Regions from separate parts of the Paenarthrobacter nicotinovorans genome, predicted to be linked through region 2. Evidence: riboswitches for the same ligand, from Rfam matches in the RefSeq annotation. Region 2 holds a riboswitch; each other region holds the start of a gene.
What was found. A riboswitch is a leader RNA that binds a small molecule or an ion and turns the genes downstream of it on or off. The one in region 2 is predicted to bind thiamine pyrophosphate.
Positions count from the first base shown of each region.

Region 1 (4,721 bases), 950 kb from region 2:
CGGATAGCGACCCGGCTCAGCGAGGGCACCCGTGGCCGATGCTGCCTCACTTACGGAGGCGGCAGCAGCAAGGTCGCGTTGGGTTACCTGTCCGCCGGCGTCATGGGACACGTAACGCAGGAAGACCCTGTTGTACCGCCAGTCAAGATCCGGATGGTGGTTCTGCTCTTCGGCGATCTGTCCAATGGCCGCGATGAGGGCCAAAGCCTCGGCCGCCGTCGACGTCTTGTAAACGGTTACGAGGCCGTTTTGGAGCTTCCAACCCGGGAGGTCCTTGAGCGCGGCTTCGACCGCTGCCGGCGGCACCGGTTCTTTCCTGTTAACCATGGTTGCTCCTTCGTTGCGGGGAACCCGGCCCGGGAGGAACCCGGCTTCAGAGGAACTCCGCCCGGCCTTCCATGGCCGAGGACGCCAAGGCGTGCTCACGACGCGGAATCCGGCCTGCCTGTTTGGCCAGCCTACCGGCGATGACGGCGTGTTTGAAGGCTTGGCCCATCTGCACAGGGTTCTGCGCGCGGGTCACTGCGGTCGCCAGCAGGACCGCGTCACAGCCCAGTTCCATGGCAAGTGCGGCGTCGGAAGCTGTTCCGATCCCGGCGTCCAGCACCACCGGCACGGAGGCCCGGGACACGATGAGTTCTATGTTGTGCGGGTTCAGGATGCCCAGGCCGGTCCCGATGGGCGAGCCCAGCGGCATGACTGCCGTGGCGCCGAGGTTCTCGAGGCGGAGGGCAAGCACGGGATCGTCGTTGGTGTAGGCGAACACTTTGAAGCCGCGGTTCACCAATTGCTCGGTGGCGTCCACCAGTTCAACAGCGTCAGGGAGCAGCGTGTGCTCGTCCGCGATGACTTCCAGCTTGACCCAGTCGGTCTCCAGCGCCTCGCGTGCCAGTTCCGCCGTCATCACGGCGTCCTTCGCCGTGAAACACCCTGCGGTGTTCGGGAGGACCCGGATGTTGTTGTCCACCAGCAGCTGGAACAGCGAACCGGTTTCGGCCGGCGAATAGCGTCGCATGGCCACGGTGGTGAGCTCGGTTCCGGATGCCAGGAGCGCGGCTCCGAGCCCGTCCAGGCTCGGCGCACCTCCCGTTCCCATGATCAGGCGGGACCCGAATTCGACGCCGTCGATCACCAAGGCGTCAGTAAGGATTTCGGTGCTTGCTGTGGTCATGGTTCAGCCTCCCTGTACTGCGGTAACGAGTTCGAGTTCATCGCCGTCGGCCAGCGGAGTAGCTGCCCACTGGCTGCGCGGCACCACCTCGGAATTGCGGGCGACGGCGACACCCAGCTTCCCGCCGTCGGCCGCCTGTCCGCGGTGGTCGAGTACGCGGCCGGTGACGGCCGTGACGAGCGTGCTGACGGAGGCGTCGGCGGGCACCTGGCGGACGGCGCCGTTGAGTTTGATGTTCATACTGTTTCCTTGCTGTGGAGTTGAGAGCGACGCGCGGTTGCACTGAAACGGTCGGGCCGGAAGATGGACCAGCGGGGATCAGGGGAACCGGTGAGCAGCTCCCCCACGATCCTCGCGGCCACGGGGGTCAGGAGGACGCCATGCCGGAAGAACCCGGTGGCCACAATCAGGCCCGCGATGTCCCCGCTTGAACCGGCTACGCGGCCCAGCAACGGAGCGTTATCCGGAGTCCCTGGCCTGGCGCGCGCAGTTGCTTCCAGGAGTTCAAGTTCGGCCACCGCGGGAACCAGTACCTGGGCGTCCCTAAGGAGCTGGTAAACCCCGCCGGCAGAGACTGCGTTGGAGGCCGCCGACAAGCCGTCCTCCCGTTGGGTAGCTCCGATGACTACGGTTCCGTCGTCCCTGGGAACGATGTAAACGGGCACCCCGCGGACCATGCCACGAACAGTGGCAGTGAGCAGCGGTTGGAGGTGCGCGGGGACCCGAAGCCTGAGGATGTCCCCGTAGACCGGCCTGACCGGAAGTTCAAGACCCTCAGGAAGGCCGGCGAGCGCGGGGGCGCCCAGCCCGTTGGCCACCACGGTTTCGCCGGCCATGACGGATTTGCCGGATTCGAGCTCCACTCCGGCTACCTGGTCCCCGTCCCACAACAGGCCGTGCGCGGACTCTGCAACGGCAAATCCTTCCCTGGCGCCGCCTAGCCACGTGCCATCGCCGGATGAATGGGCGGCCAGCCCTGCCATGAGGCACTCCGCCAGCTTCCGGGGATCCACCTGGTGATCGGCGGGGATATCAAAGGCACAGGAAATTTGCGGGCTAAGGAGCGGTTCGCGTTCCCTGGCGGTCCGCAACGGCAACGGTTCGACCCCCAGGCCCGCCGCGAGCTGGACGGTGCGAAGGTCCGCGAGCGCGCGGCGGTCGGCGGCATCGGCACCCACGGCGAGGGTCGGCGTCGTGCGGTATCCGGTATCTTCCACAGGCCGGTGAAGGCCGCCGGCAAACGAAGGCCACAACCGGGATGACTCGAGCATGAGCTCCAGGAGGTCTTCTTCCTGGTAGTGCAGCTCGCTCACGGGCGCCAACATTCCGGCAGCAGCAAATGTCGCACCGGTGGCGGGCGCCGGATCGATGAGTGCTACGGAGCGGCCCAGCTTCCGGGCCTGGTGGGCGATGCCCAGTCCGATGACGCCTCCGCCGATAACGGCAACATCCGCGTGAATGGCTTCTGCCATCTGTTTCCTTCCCTACGCCGGTACTAGCCGGATCAGGTCAAGCGGTCGGCTCTGAAGCCCTCTCAGCCGGACGGTCATAAAGACGTAGGTCACGGCTCCCGCAGTACGTGCCCAGTTTAGAGGAACTACTGTGGATTCCATGACCCAGCACTCTGCCCTCGCCAGCGCCCGCCTCTACCTGTGCACTGATGCGCGCAAGCGCCAAGGCGATTTTGAAGACTTTGCCGACGCCGCGTTCCAGGGCGGGGTGGACATCATCCAACTCCGTGACAAGACGATCGAAGCCGCCGAGGAATTGGAATTGCTGGCGATCCTGCGTGGCGTCGCAGAACGGCACGGGCGGCTCTGGGCGGTCAACGACCGGGCCGATATTGCCAGTGTTTCCGGGGCTCCGGTGTTCCATGTGGGCCAGAAGGACCTCCCGCTGGAGATTGCCCGCACGTTCCTTCCCCGCCCCGCTTCGATTGGTCTCTCCACCCATACGCCTGAGCAGGTAAATGCCGCGATCACGGCTTCGCCGGGCGAGCCTGGGCTGGACTATTTCTGCGTTGGTCCCGTCTGGGCGACCCCCACCAAACCCGGCCGCGAAGCGGTGGGAACCGGCCTGGTCACATATGCCGCGGAAGCGATCAGGCGCGCGGAGGAGACCACCGGCGGCGCCGTGGAGGTGCCGTGGTTTGCGATCGGCGGAATCGATCTCGGCAACGTCGAGCAGGTGCTCGCTGCGGGCGCCAGCCGTATCGTCGTCGTTCGCGCCATTACCGAGGCGGAAGATCCGACGGCGGCAGCCAAGTCGCTGCTCGAAGCCCTGGACGCCGCCGCGTAACGGTTCTCCAAACAACAGTCCCAGGCACGCAGACCGTCGGGGTATCGGCAGGTTGTGGCGACAGGGGTGAGTCGGGGCTTGCAGATGCCGCAGCCCACCCACCGGATCGGATCAGATTCAGGTGAGCCGATCGCGGTACTGGCGCATCTTGCTCCGCGCCCCGCACGTGTTCATGTCGCACCAGGTCCGGGTCCTGGACCGTGAACTGTCGTAGAACACCCACCTGCACGCTTCCGACGCGCAGGTCCTGAGCCGCTGCCCCGAGCCGGTCAAGCCGTGGAGCAGGAGCGCCCCGACCGCTGCTCCCGCCGGCGAGACCGGCAGGCCGGCCGACGGGGTCAGCGCGAGCCGCCCGTCGTCGTCGACGTGGGGGCCTGCCCAGTGCTCCTGAGCGAGCTGGTTCAGGGCGGATCGCGCTGCCGTGTCGGTACGGTCGGCCAGGAACGCGCGCATGACCTCGCGGGCGTCGCGCAACGAGATGAGATGCTCGAGCGTGGGCTCGCCGCCCCATCCATGCCGGACCAGCCACTCCCGCCCGTCACGGATGGTCGCCAGCGCGTCGGTGCCGTGCAGCAGTGTGGCGCTGTTGCAAAACTCCACGACGACACGCAGCTCCTCGGGCACGGCGGACTGCACGGCGTTCACGCGCTCAGCAGACTGAGGAGTTCGCCGGGCCGATCCTCCGGCACCATGTGCCCGGCTCCCTCGATGATCGAGAACCGCGCGTGATCCGGAAGTGCCGTGACGAGCCGATGGGCGTAGTCGACACCCAGCCACGCATCTTCCGAGCCCCAGACCACGTGGATCGGGATGTCCAACAGCCGGAGTCGATCCTGTAGCTCGTCGGTGTTCTCCTCGCCGCCTTGGGTGTACTGCCGGTAGAACGCCCGTGCCCCTTCCGCACCCGCCCACTGGCCCGTGTACGAAGCCAGGGCGTCTGCACGCAGACCCACGTGACTGCCGGACCGGATCTTGGCGTCGATCAGGGCAGCGCTAGCCCAGTCGGGGAGCGCCTCGAAGGCCTCGGGGTGCTGGTGGACGGTTTGGAAGAACCCGCCGGCGCCCCAACCACTCACCGTCGCGGCATCGATGAGCGTGAGCGACTCGAAGTTCACGTCGTGCAGGAGCGTCGCCCGCAGCGCGACCGCGCCGCCGACGTCGTGCGCCACGACCCGAGGCGCTGAGACCCCCCAGTGCTCGAGGAGTTCGACGAAGATCGTCGCCTGCTGCCGGAGGCTCACATCCGGCGCGG
Region 1 is NZ_CP089293.1:2,863,826-2,868,546, forward strand. It holds gene JMY29_RS13280 (4a-hydroxytetrahydrobiopterin dehydratase) at 1-327, opposite strand, end outside; gene JMY29_RS13285 (thiazole synthase) at 374-1,171, opposite strand; gene thiS (sulfur carrier protein ThiS) at 1,175-1,411, opposite strand; gene thiO (glycine oxidase ThiO) at 1,408-2,643, opposite strand; TPP riboswitch at 2,636-2,755, opposite strand; gene thiE (thiamine phosphate synthase) at 2,783-3,469, shown strand; gene JMY29_RS13305 (CGNR zinc finger domain-containing protein) at 3,587-4,114, opposite strand; gene JMY29_RS13310 (alpha/beta fold hydrolase) at 4,111-4,721, opposite strand, start outside.
Region 1: it holds a riboswitch for thiamine pyrophosphate, as region 2 does, so the genes downstream of both, thiO (glycine oxidase ThiO) here and JMY29_RS17700 (ECF transporter S component) in region 2, are expected to answer to the same signal.

Region 2 (4,721 bases):
AACCCAGTCGATGGACAGGGCCAGCACCAGGGAGATAAGGAAGACGGCCACGAACTTCGCCAACGGGTTTGCCCGGGTCAGGAGTGCGTGGTTGCCGCGCAGGCTCAATGCGTCCCTCATGCCGCACCCGCTTCCTGAGGCGCCGTCTCACCTTGGGACACCGGCCCGAGCCGCAGTTCCGTCCCGCCCAGTACGGCACTGAATTCCTGGTCGTGGGTCACGGAAACCACGGCGGTACCGGCGTCCAGCAACTCCGAGAGGAACGAGGCCAGCTCGGCCCAGGTATTGGCGTCCTGTCCGAAGGTGGGCTCATCGAGGACAAGTACCTTCGGGTGCGCCGCCAACACCGTAGCCACTGAAAGCCTGCGTTTCTCACCGCCGGACAGTGTATAGGGATTGGCATCCACCAGATGGGAGAGCCTCAGCCGCTCCACCAATTCGTCCACGCGTTCCCCGCCGTGGCCCAGGTGCCTGGGGCCGAACATGAGCTCATCCAGGACCTTGCCCGTGACGAACTGGTGCTCCGGTTCCTGGAAGACCGTGCCGATCCTGGAGATGAGCTGATCGCCCTTCCATTTGTACGGGTCGATGCCCGCCCCCTCCGAAAGGTCGACGCCGGCGCTCACCATGCCGTCCACCGGCGCCAGAAGGCCGGCCAACGTCAGCGCAAAAGTGGACTTCCCGGCACCATTGGGCCCGGTAATGGTCAACGCCTGGCCAGCACGGACCTGGGCGGTGATGTCCCTCTGCACCGGAACCGGAGGGATGGTTCGGAAGCGCTTTCGCCTGGGCTTTTCCCGGGACACGGCCAGGTCCTGTGCTGCGAGGAGGAGTTCGTTTGTCCCGGACGTCCGGGCACGCGCCCTTGTGGCGGGAACGTAGCCGGGAACCCACACGCCCGCCGTCATCAGCATGGAGCGCGCCTGGGTGAGGACCTGCTCCGGCGGACCATCCAGGAGGACTCCCGGGGTGCCTGATTGCGGGCCTGCGGTACCGGGTTGCAGGACCACGATCCTGTCCACCAGGTCCTTCCACACGGACACCCTGTGCTCCACCACCACCAGCGTGGCGCCGGTCTTGTCCAGGCAGCGGGCCACGGCGTCGCGGACCTCGAGGACCCCTGCAGGATCGAGGTTGGCCGTGGGTTCGTCCAACAGGATCAAGCCTGGCCGCATCGCCAAAATGCCGGCCAGCGCGAGGCGCTGCTTCTGTCCCCCGGAAAGTGCCGCCGTCGGGTGGTCCAATGCCAAACCGCCGCCTGATGCGGTACGCAAGCCGACGTCGTCGAGCGCTTCATGCACCCGGGACCAGATCTCCTCGCGCGGCACGGCAAGGTTCTCGGCGCCGAAGGCGACGTCGTCGCCCACTCGGGAGAGAACCACCTGTGTTTCGGGATCCTGCTGCATCAGCCCGGCGCGGCCACGCTGCTCGCGGGCAGTGACGCCGTCGATCAGCAGCGAACCGGTCTCGTCAGAGTCGTCTTCCTCGTCACCCAGCACCCCGGCGAGGGCATGCAGGAGCGTGGACTTGCCGGCCCCCGAAGGGCCCAGCAACAGGACGCGTTCCCCCGGTTCAATGCGGAGGTCAAGGCCCTGGATGGCAGGCTGGGCCCGGCCGGCATGCCGCCATCCCCACCCCTCGGCGGAGATGGCGGCAGGCCGGACCGTGCCGCTGTGTGTGGCAGACATCAGTTGAAGACTGGCTCCGAAGCGGCCTTCCGCGACGCGAAGGAACTCAGGACACCCGTCGTGGCCAGACCGCGGGTGGCGATCCAAGACAGGCCGCCGGCGATCACTGCACCGGAGATGGTGGTGAAGGTGATGTACGTCAGTTTGTCGATGGCCTCGTAGGCGATATTCCAGCCCCAGGGCAGGAACGAATCGTTCAGGCCACAGAAGAGGCCCGCGCCTGCGCCCGCGAGGAGTGCGGTGGGCAGGTTGAACTTCTTGTAGCGGAACGCGGCGAAGATCAGCTCGGCGCCAAGGCCCTGCAGGACGCCGGAGATGAGCACCGTGGTGCCGTACTGCGAACCCATGATGAGCTCACCCGTGGCTGCGACGGCCTCGCAGAAAAGAGCTGCGCCGGGCTTTCGGATAATGAGCATGCCCAGGACTGCGGGGATCATCCAGCCACCGGCGATCAGGCCGGTCAGGGGCGGGTACGCCGCATTCATGGGGATGGATACCAGTGCCGCGCCCTGGGACCAGGCCCAGAAAATCACGCCGCCGGCGATGGCGATGAGGGCCGCCACCACGATGTCTACAACACGCCAGCTATAACTGGTCTTCTTCACGTTTACCGTGGTCATTTTTCTGCCTCCTGAGGTTACAGGAGGGGAAAGTGCTCCCCGGAATCCGCCTGGCTTGCACCGTCCGGCTCCGGACACTCTGAGAAGCTCGACTCCCTTGCGCCGGTACTAACCGGATCAGGTTCGAGGGTCTGCGGCTGTCCGCACTCTCAGCGCCCTCGCGTCTCCTGCATCGCTGCAAGGTCCGACGGCGGCGCTCCCCTGTCGTTATCAAATCTGCCCTGATGGGCGGGTTCAGTTTACACCTCCGCGTACGGCCGGCTCTGGGCCGCGGTCACAATCCTGTTGCGAGGCCCACTCTGCGCCCTATCCCCGCGCCTAAACACGCACACCAGGCCCCACAACAAACGAGGGTGCGTTGCGAGGCCCACTCTGCGCCCCATCCCCACGCCTAACACGCACACCAGGCCCCACAACGCACCTGCAAGAATGGCCTGATGACGGATCTTCCAGGCTCCCACGCACCCGTGGCCGAGCCACGCCTCGCTGCCAGCGTGATTCTGCTCCGCGACGCCCCCTCGGGGCTAGAGGCATTTGTCCAGCACAGAGTCAGCACCATGGACTTCGCGGCAGGAATGGTGGTCTTTCCGGGCGGCCGGGTGGACGCTGTGGATCAGTCCGGCTGGGACTACCCCGGGGAACTGCTGCGCAGCCATGCGTTGTCCTGGGCGCAGAGTTCGATTTCCGCGGACACAGCGTTGGCGGAGAGGAACGCGGGAATGGTGCTCACGGCAGCAATCCGCGAAGTCCAGGAAGAAGCCGGGCTGGGCATCGAGCCCGGAGAGCTGCGACCCTGGGCCAACTGGATCACGCCCATAGACATGCCCAAGCGCTTCGACACCTACTTCTATGTGGCCAAGCCGGCACCGGAAGCGCAGCCCCGGCATCAAACCACGGAGGCTTGGCAGTCGCTGTGGATGCCGGTGTCCGGAGTCCTGGAAGCGGAAGCCGCAGGGCAGTTGAAGCTGATGCCACCCACCTACTATCTGCTGAAGGAAATCGCTGTCCTCGATTCCGTAGAGGCAGTGTGGTCCGCCGAGCACCCGGTCGTCCCGGTTCTGGCTCCGGTCGGGTCCTTGGCAGCGTTTCTCAAGGAGCGGGAAAACCGCGGGTAGCCGTGCCGTGCAGCTAGGCTGGTGGCATGAACCTCTTTTTCAAGCTGCTGGGCGCCGGGGTAAGCCTCGGTGCAGGCTTTGTCGGTACCAAACTCGTCAACAAAGGCTGGGAAAAGGCCACGGGCAACAAGCCGCCCACAGGCAACGATGACATGGAGACGAGCCTCCGCTCGGCTCTGACCTTCGCGCTGATTTCCGCTTTCGTGAGCACGCTGATCCAGGTCCTTGCCAGCCGCGGCACCCAGCGGGCGATTGCCCGCTTCGCGAAGTCGCAGGACATCGTCTAAGCATCACCCAACAAGCAACGCGGGGTCACTTATGGCCCATCCCCATGGGGGTAATGGGCCATAAGTGACCCCGCGTTGCTTTAAGGTTCGGAGGGCTCCTGGCCGGCGGCGGCCCTTTGGACCACGGCTTCGAGTTCGTCCTTGGTGAGCTTCTCGCGGTGCCCGTGTTTGGTCCGGTACGCGGAGCGCCCCACCATGTGGGCGGACACCGGCGCGGTGAGAAGTTGGAAAATCCACGCCACCAGCAGGACGGGCCACACCCACCAAGTACGCATCTGCAGGCCGATCGCTGCGAGCATCAGGAACAAGCCCAACACCTGCGGCTTGGTGGCTGCGTGCATGCGGCTCATGAGGTCCGGGAACCTCAGCAAGCCGATCGCGGCACCCAGGGACATCAGCGCGCCCACTATGAGGAACACTGCGGTCACCATGTCGATGACCAAGTCCACTCCGGTGGCGTCAGGACTCATTGCTTTGCTCCCTTCGCTCGGCCACGAACCGGGCAACCGTCACGGAGCCGATGAAACCGATCACCGCGAGGGCCACCAGCAGCATCAGGTTGTTGAGGTGTTGGTTCACGGCCATGTCGATGGCGAGGGCAGCACCAAGGATGGCCAGCAGGACATCGGAAGCAAGGACGCGGTCAAGCAAAGATGGGCCAATCGCGATGCGCACGATCGCACCTGCAGCGGCGAGGCTGAGGATCACCGCCGTGGCCACCAGAACAAATTCCTTCACAGCGTTGCCCCTTCCATGCCGGGCCGGGCTTCTGCCTTCAGGGCCTCGACTTCTTCCCGCGTTCCCATGATGCGGATCAGCCCTGCCTCAATGTTCTGCGTCTCCCGGCGGATCTTGTCGATGTCCGCTTCTTCGTAGATGTTCAGCGCGTGCAAATAGAGCGTGGAGGTGGAGCGGTCCACCTCCACCACCAGCGAGCCGGGGATCAGCGAGATGACATGCCCTGTAGCCGTCACCATGAGGTCCGAGTGGCTTCGCAACGGAACAGCGACG
Region 2 is NZ_CP089293.1:3,810,375-3,815,095, forward strand. It holds gene JMY29_RS17690 (energy-coupling factor transporter transmembrane component T family protein) at 1-120, opposite strand, end outside; gene JMY29_RS17695 (ABC transporter ATP-binding protein) at 117-1,688, opposite strand; gene JMY29_RS17700 (ECF transporter S component) at 1,688-2,308, opposite strand; TPP riboswitch at 2,385-2,521, opposite strand; gene JMY29_RS17705 (NUDIX hydrolase) at 2,746-3,423, shown strand; gene JMY29_RS17710 (DUF4235 domain-containing protein) at 3,450-3,710, shown strand; gene mnhG (monovalent cation/H(+) antiporter subunit G) at 3,791-4,180, opposite strand; gene JMY29_RS17720 (monovalent cation/H+ antiporter complex subunit F) at 4,170-4,448, opposite strand; gene JMY29_RS17725 (Na+/H+ antiporter subunit E) at 4,445-4,721, opposite strand, start outside.

Region 3 (4,721 bases), 1.4 Mb from region 2:
GGAAGACGACGCTGAAGCAGCCGCAGACGGTGAGCTGGACGAGGGTGGCAGTCGTCGCCGTCGCCGGAGCCGTGGCCGCCGCGGGCGCCGTGGCACTGAACGCGACGAGAACGACACCGAAGACAGCAATGACTCCGGCGACGAAGAAGCTCCCGCAGCTGAAGCCCTCGAGGAAGGCGTCACGTCGCGTCGCCGTCGTCGTCGGCGTCGTGGAGACCAGGACCTTGAACTGACGGGCGGCTCGGATGACGACCCGCCCAACACGGTAACCCGCGTTCGCGCCCCCCGGCCCATCACGGAAACGGCTCCATCCAACCGGGTCGCAAGCGTCAAGGGCTCCACCCGGCTCGAGGCCAAGAAGCAGCGTCGCCGCGAGTCCCGCGAGACCGGACGTCGCCGCCAGGTGATTACCGAAGCCGAGTTCCTGGCACGCCGCGAATCCGTGGACCGGCAAATGATCGTCCGCCAGCGCGACGACAGAATCCAGATCGCAGTCCTTGAAGATGGCGTCCTGGCCGAGCACTTCGTGTCCAAGACCCAGCAGGACTCCCTGATCGGCAACGTCTATCTCGGCAAGGTCCAAAACGTCCTGCCATCCATGGAAGCTGCATTCGTTGATATCGGACGCGGGCGCAATGCGGTGCTGTACGCCGGTGAAGTCAACTGGGATGCAGTGAACCTGGAGGGCCAGCCGCGCCGGATCGAGAATGCGCTGAAGTCCGGCGACTCCGTCCTGGTCCAGGTGACCAAGGATCCGGTGGGTCACAAGGGTGCCCGCCTCACAAGCCAGATCTCACTTCCGGGCCGCTACCTTGTGTACGTGCCGGGTGGATCCATGACCGGCATCTCGCGCAAGCTGCCCGACGTCGAACGCAACCGCCTCAAGCGGATCCTGAAGGACCGCCTGCCGGAAAACGCCGGAGTCATCGTCCGTACGGCCGCTGAAGGTGCCTCGGAAGAAGAACTGACCCACGACATCAACCGTCTGCGCGCGCAGTGGGAAGGTATCGAAGGGCAAGCTTCCTCCACCAAGGTGCTGGCACCGGAACTGCTTTACGGCGAACCGGACCTCACCATCAAGGTTGTCCGTGACGTCTTCAACGAGGACTTCTCCAAGCTGATCGTCTCCGGTGACGACGCCTGGGACACCATCGAGGCTTATGTAACCTATGTTGCCCCCGACCTCGTGGGCCGCCTTGAAAAATGGACCAAGGATCAAGACATCTTTGCTGCCTGGCGCATCGATGAGCAGATCCACAAGGCTCTGGAACGCAAGGTCTTCCTGCCGTCCGGTGGCTCGCTGGTCATTGACCGCACCGAAGCCATGACGGTGGTGGACGTCAACACAGGTAAGTTCACCGGCAGTGGTGGAAACCTGGAAGAGACAGTTACCAAGAACAACCTTGAAGCTGCCGAGGAAGTCGTTCGCCAGCTTCGCCTGCGTGACATCGGCGGCATCATCGTCATCGACTTCATCGACATGGTCCTGGAATCCAACCGCGACCTCGTTCTCCGCCGCATGGTGGAGTGCCTGGGCCGTGACCGTACCAAGCACCAGGTTGCTGAAGTAACGTCACTGGGCCTTGTCCAGATGACCCGCAAGCGCATGGGCACCGGTCTCCTTGAAGTCTTCGGTGAGCAGTGCGAGCACTGCGCAGGCCGCGGTGTCGTGACGCATGACGAGCCCGTGGAGCACCGCCGCGCCAACACCGTGGCAGCCGAGCAGCACCGTCCGCACACCGAGGCACAGCAGTCCACAGCCCGCACCGAGCGCAAGCGTCGCCGCGGCAAGGGCGGCGCCCAGGGAACGGTCGAAGCGCCGGCCCAGGTACATTCGACGCCGTCCGCCCCTGTTGCGGCACCGGCAGCACACCCGGAAGCCCAGGACCCTGCCCGTCAGGCAAAGGCCGAAGCAACCCGGGCTGCACTGGCGACGATTGCAGCGGCCGCGCATGCCGCCCACCTTCACGATGACGAGCTCCACAAGGCAGAGGAGCAAACCCGGGCGGCCGGGGAGCATGGTCCCGACGCCGGTTCAGTCTCCGCTGCCCCGACGGCCCAGGAAGCCGCGGCACACGACGCCGCTGTCCGCGAAGGCCGGGCCACTCCAGTGCTGCGTTTTGGCGGCGAAGAGGTTGCCTTGCCTTTCGTTGAACACCACGATGAGCCGCAGGCAGCCCGGCCGGCCATGAGCCTGGACCGCCTGGCCGAAGCTTTCTCGCACCTTGGCGCGGCACCGTCGCCTGAGGACCAGAAAGCCAAGGAAGCTGTCGAAGCCCCGAAGGCTGCGAACACCCCGACGACTGAAGCTCCGGCTCCGGCCGCCGACGAAGCCCCCTCAGCATCGCGGGGTCGTCGTAGCCGCCGGAACCGCAGTGCAAGCAGGGCCCAAGGCGCGGCCAACGAGACCAGTGTTGAGCACCACGACGTGACCGCTACGGCCGCGAAGGGATCGGCGCACGAGTCCAAGGCGCCTGCGGAGCCGGTCAGGAAAGCGGCCCCGGACGAACCCATCATCCTGGGCGTCGGCGTACCGGCCTCCGAACTCTAACCGTTTGTGACCGCACCAAGGCCCCGCAGTTCCGCTACCAGCGGCAATTGCGGGGCCTTTTGCTGTCTGCCGGTGCGCTAGGCTGGGGGACTGACACGGGGTGCCAGGCGATGGGCCAGGCTGAGATCCAAACCCGTTGAACCTGTCCGGTTAGCACCGGCGAAGGGATGTCCTCATGGCCGCATTGTCATCTTCCGCTGTTTATCCGCTGGCGGAGGACCGCAGACGAACCCCCCGGGTACTTAGCATCGCGGGCTCCGACCCGTCCGGAGGAGCCGGAATCCAGGCTGATTTGAAGAGCATCGCCGCCCACGGTGGATATGGCATGGCTGCCATTACGGCTTTGACGGCCCAGAACACCCTGGGTGTCAGCGGTGTGCACGTACCACCCGTGGAGTTCCTGCGCCAGCAACTGGACGCCGTCAGTACCGATATCGTCATCGACGCGGTGAAGATCGGGATGCTCGGCGACGCGGCTGTTATTGACGAGGTGCGCAGTTGGCTCGAATCGGTGCGCCCCGCCGTCGTGGTTCTTGATCCCGTGATGGTGGCCACCAGCGGTGACCGCCTGCTGACCGACTCCGCAGGGGAGGCCCTTCGTTCCCTGCTTCCATTGGCGGACCTGATCACGCCGAACCTGCCCGAGCTTGCCATATTGCTGGGGGAAACCGAGGCTGCTGATTGGGCATCGGCATTGGAGCAGGGCAAGCGACTGGCAGCTGAGTGCGGAAACACGGTCTTGGTCAAGGGCGGTCATCTGGCCGGCTCGGAATGCCCCGATGCCTTGATCAACACCAGCGGGCTGTTGCGGCAGGACGTCATCGAAGTGGCAGGTCCAAGGATTGCGACCCGGAACAGCCATGGCACTGGATGCTCGTTGTCGTCCGCCTTGGCTACCGTCCAGGCGCGCACGGGCGACTGGGAGGCCTCACTGCGCGAAGCGAAACCGTGGCTGCTCCAGGCCCTGAGGAGCGCAGGGGAGCTGGAAGTGGGCCAGGGCAACGGGCCTGTGGACCACTTCCACCACCAGCGCGTCCTCCAGCCTGGCGGATTTGCCGCCACTTTGTGGAAGGAAGCCATCCCGGAGCTTGAAAAAATCCACGGCCTCAACTTCATCCAGGAACTGCAGTCGGGGCATTTGCCGGAGCCGGCATTCAGCTACTACCTTGCGCAGGACGCCATCTATCTCAATGGCTATTCCAGGGTCCTTGCCCGTGCAGGCGCGTTGGCGCCCACCGAGGAAGAACAGCTGTTCTGGGCCAAGAGCTCACGGCAGTGCCTGGAAGTTGAATCGGAACTGCACAGGAACTGGTTGAGCTCCCGTGAGGCTTCGGGCGTCACCGGACCGGTCACCAAAGCCTACGTGGACCATCTGCTGGCAACGACGGCGTCAGGCAGCTATGCGGTGGTCCTCGCGGCGATCCTGCCCTGCTACTGGTTGTATGCGGAAGTGGGTCAAAAGCTCCACGCCGCGTTCGTCGATGCCGGGGCCTCCGGCGGGCATCCCTACGCGGACTGGCTGCGGACGTACGCCGACGAGGACTTTGCCTCCGCCACAAGGATGGCGATCAACTTCACAGACGCGGCGGCCGTTGCCGCTTCCGGGCGTGAACGTGCGGAGATGCTTGAGGCTTTCAGGCAGTCCTGCCGCTACGAGACGGCGTTCTTTGATGCTCCGCGGCTCTACGCCCAGGGTGGGCCGGCCTGTTGAATCGGGACTGAACCGGGACTGAACCGGGATGAAAAGCATGGCTTGTCCCGCGCGTCGCGGGCGTGATCACGTTAATCGCCGCCAAACCCTGTAGGCTGTATGGGCACGGTGCCGGGAGAGTCCGTTACACCTCGTGATGCAAGTCACGGGGTAGCCTCCGGTCCCGGCCTCATTTGCAGCTGAGGGTCAAACTAGCGTAATCTTGATCTTCGGTGCTTACGCCAACACTTGGGTTATGCCCCTTGGAATTGTTCATGGGATGACTCGCGGACTTCGAACAGAAGTCCACGGCGTTGAGGCACAGCGCGAACCAAGCCTGATTCCGGTGACAGGTTCCGCACGCAAATTTAGTTATAAACGTCGAGAGAAGTGAGTACCCAAGTGGTGTACGCGATTGTCCGCGCAGGCGGCCGCCAAGAAAAAGTTTCCGTTGGAGACTACGTAACGCTTAACCGCGTC
Region 3 is NZ_CP089293.1:2,410,984-2,415,704, reverse strand. It holds gene JMY29_RS11250 (Rne/Rng family ribonuclease) at 1-2,551, shown strand, start outside; TPP riboswitch at 2,638-2,736, shown strand; gene thiD (bifunctional hydroxymethylpyrimidine kinase/phosphomethylpyrimidine kinase) at 2,727-4,262, shown strand; gene rplU (50S ribosomal protein L21) at 4,644-4,721, shown strand, end outside.
Region 3: it holds a riboswitch for thiamine pyrophosphate, as region 2 does, so the genes downstream of both, thiD (bifunctional hydroxymethylpyrimidine kinase/phosphomethylpyrimidine kinase) here and JMY29_RS17700 (ECF transporter S component) in region 2, are expected to answer to the same signal.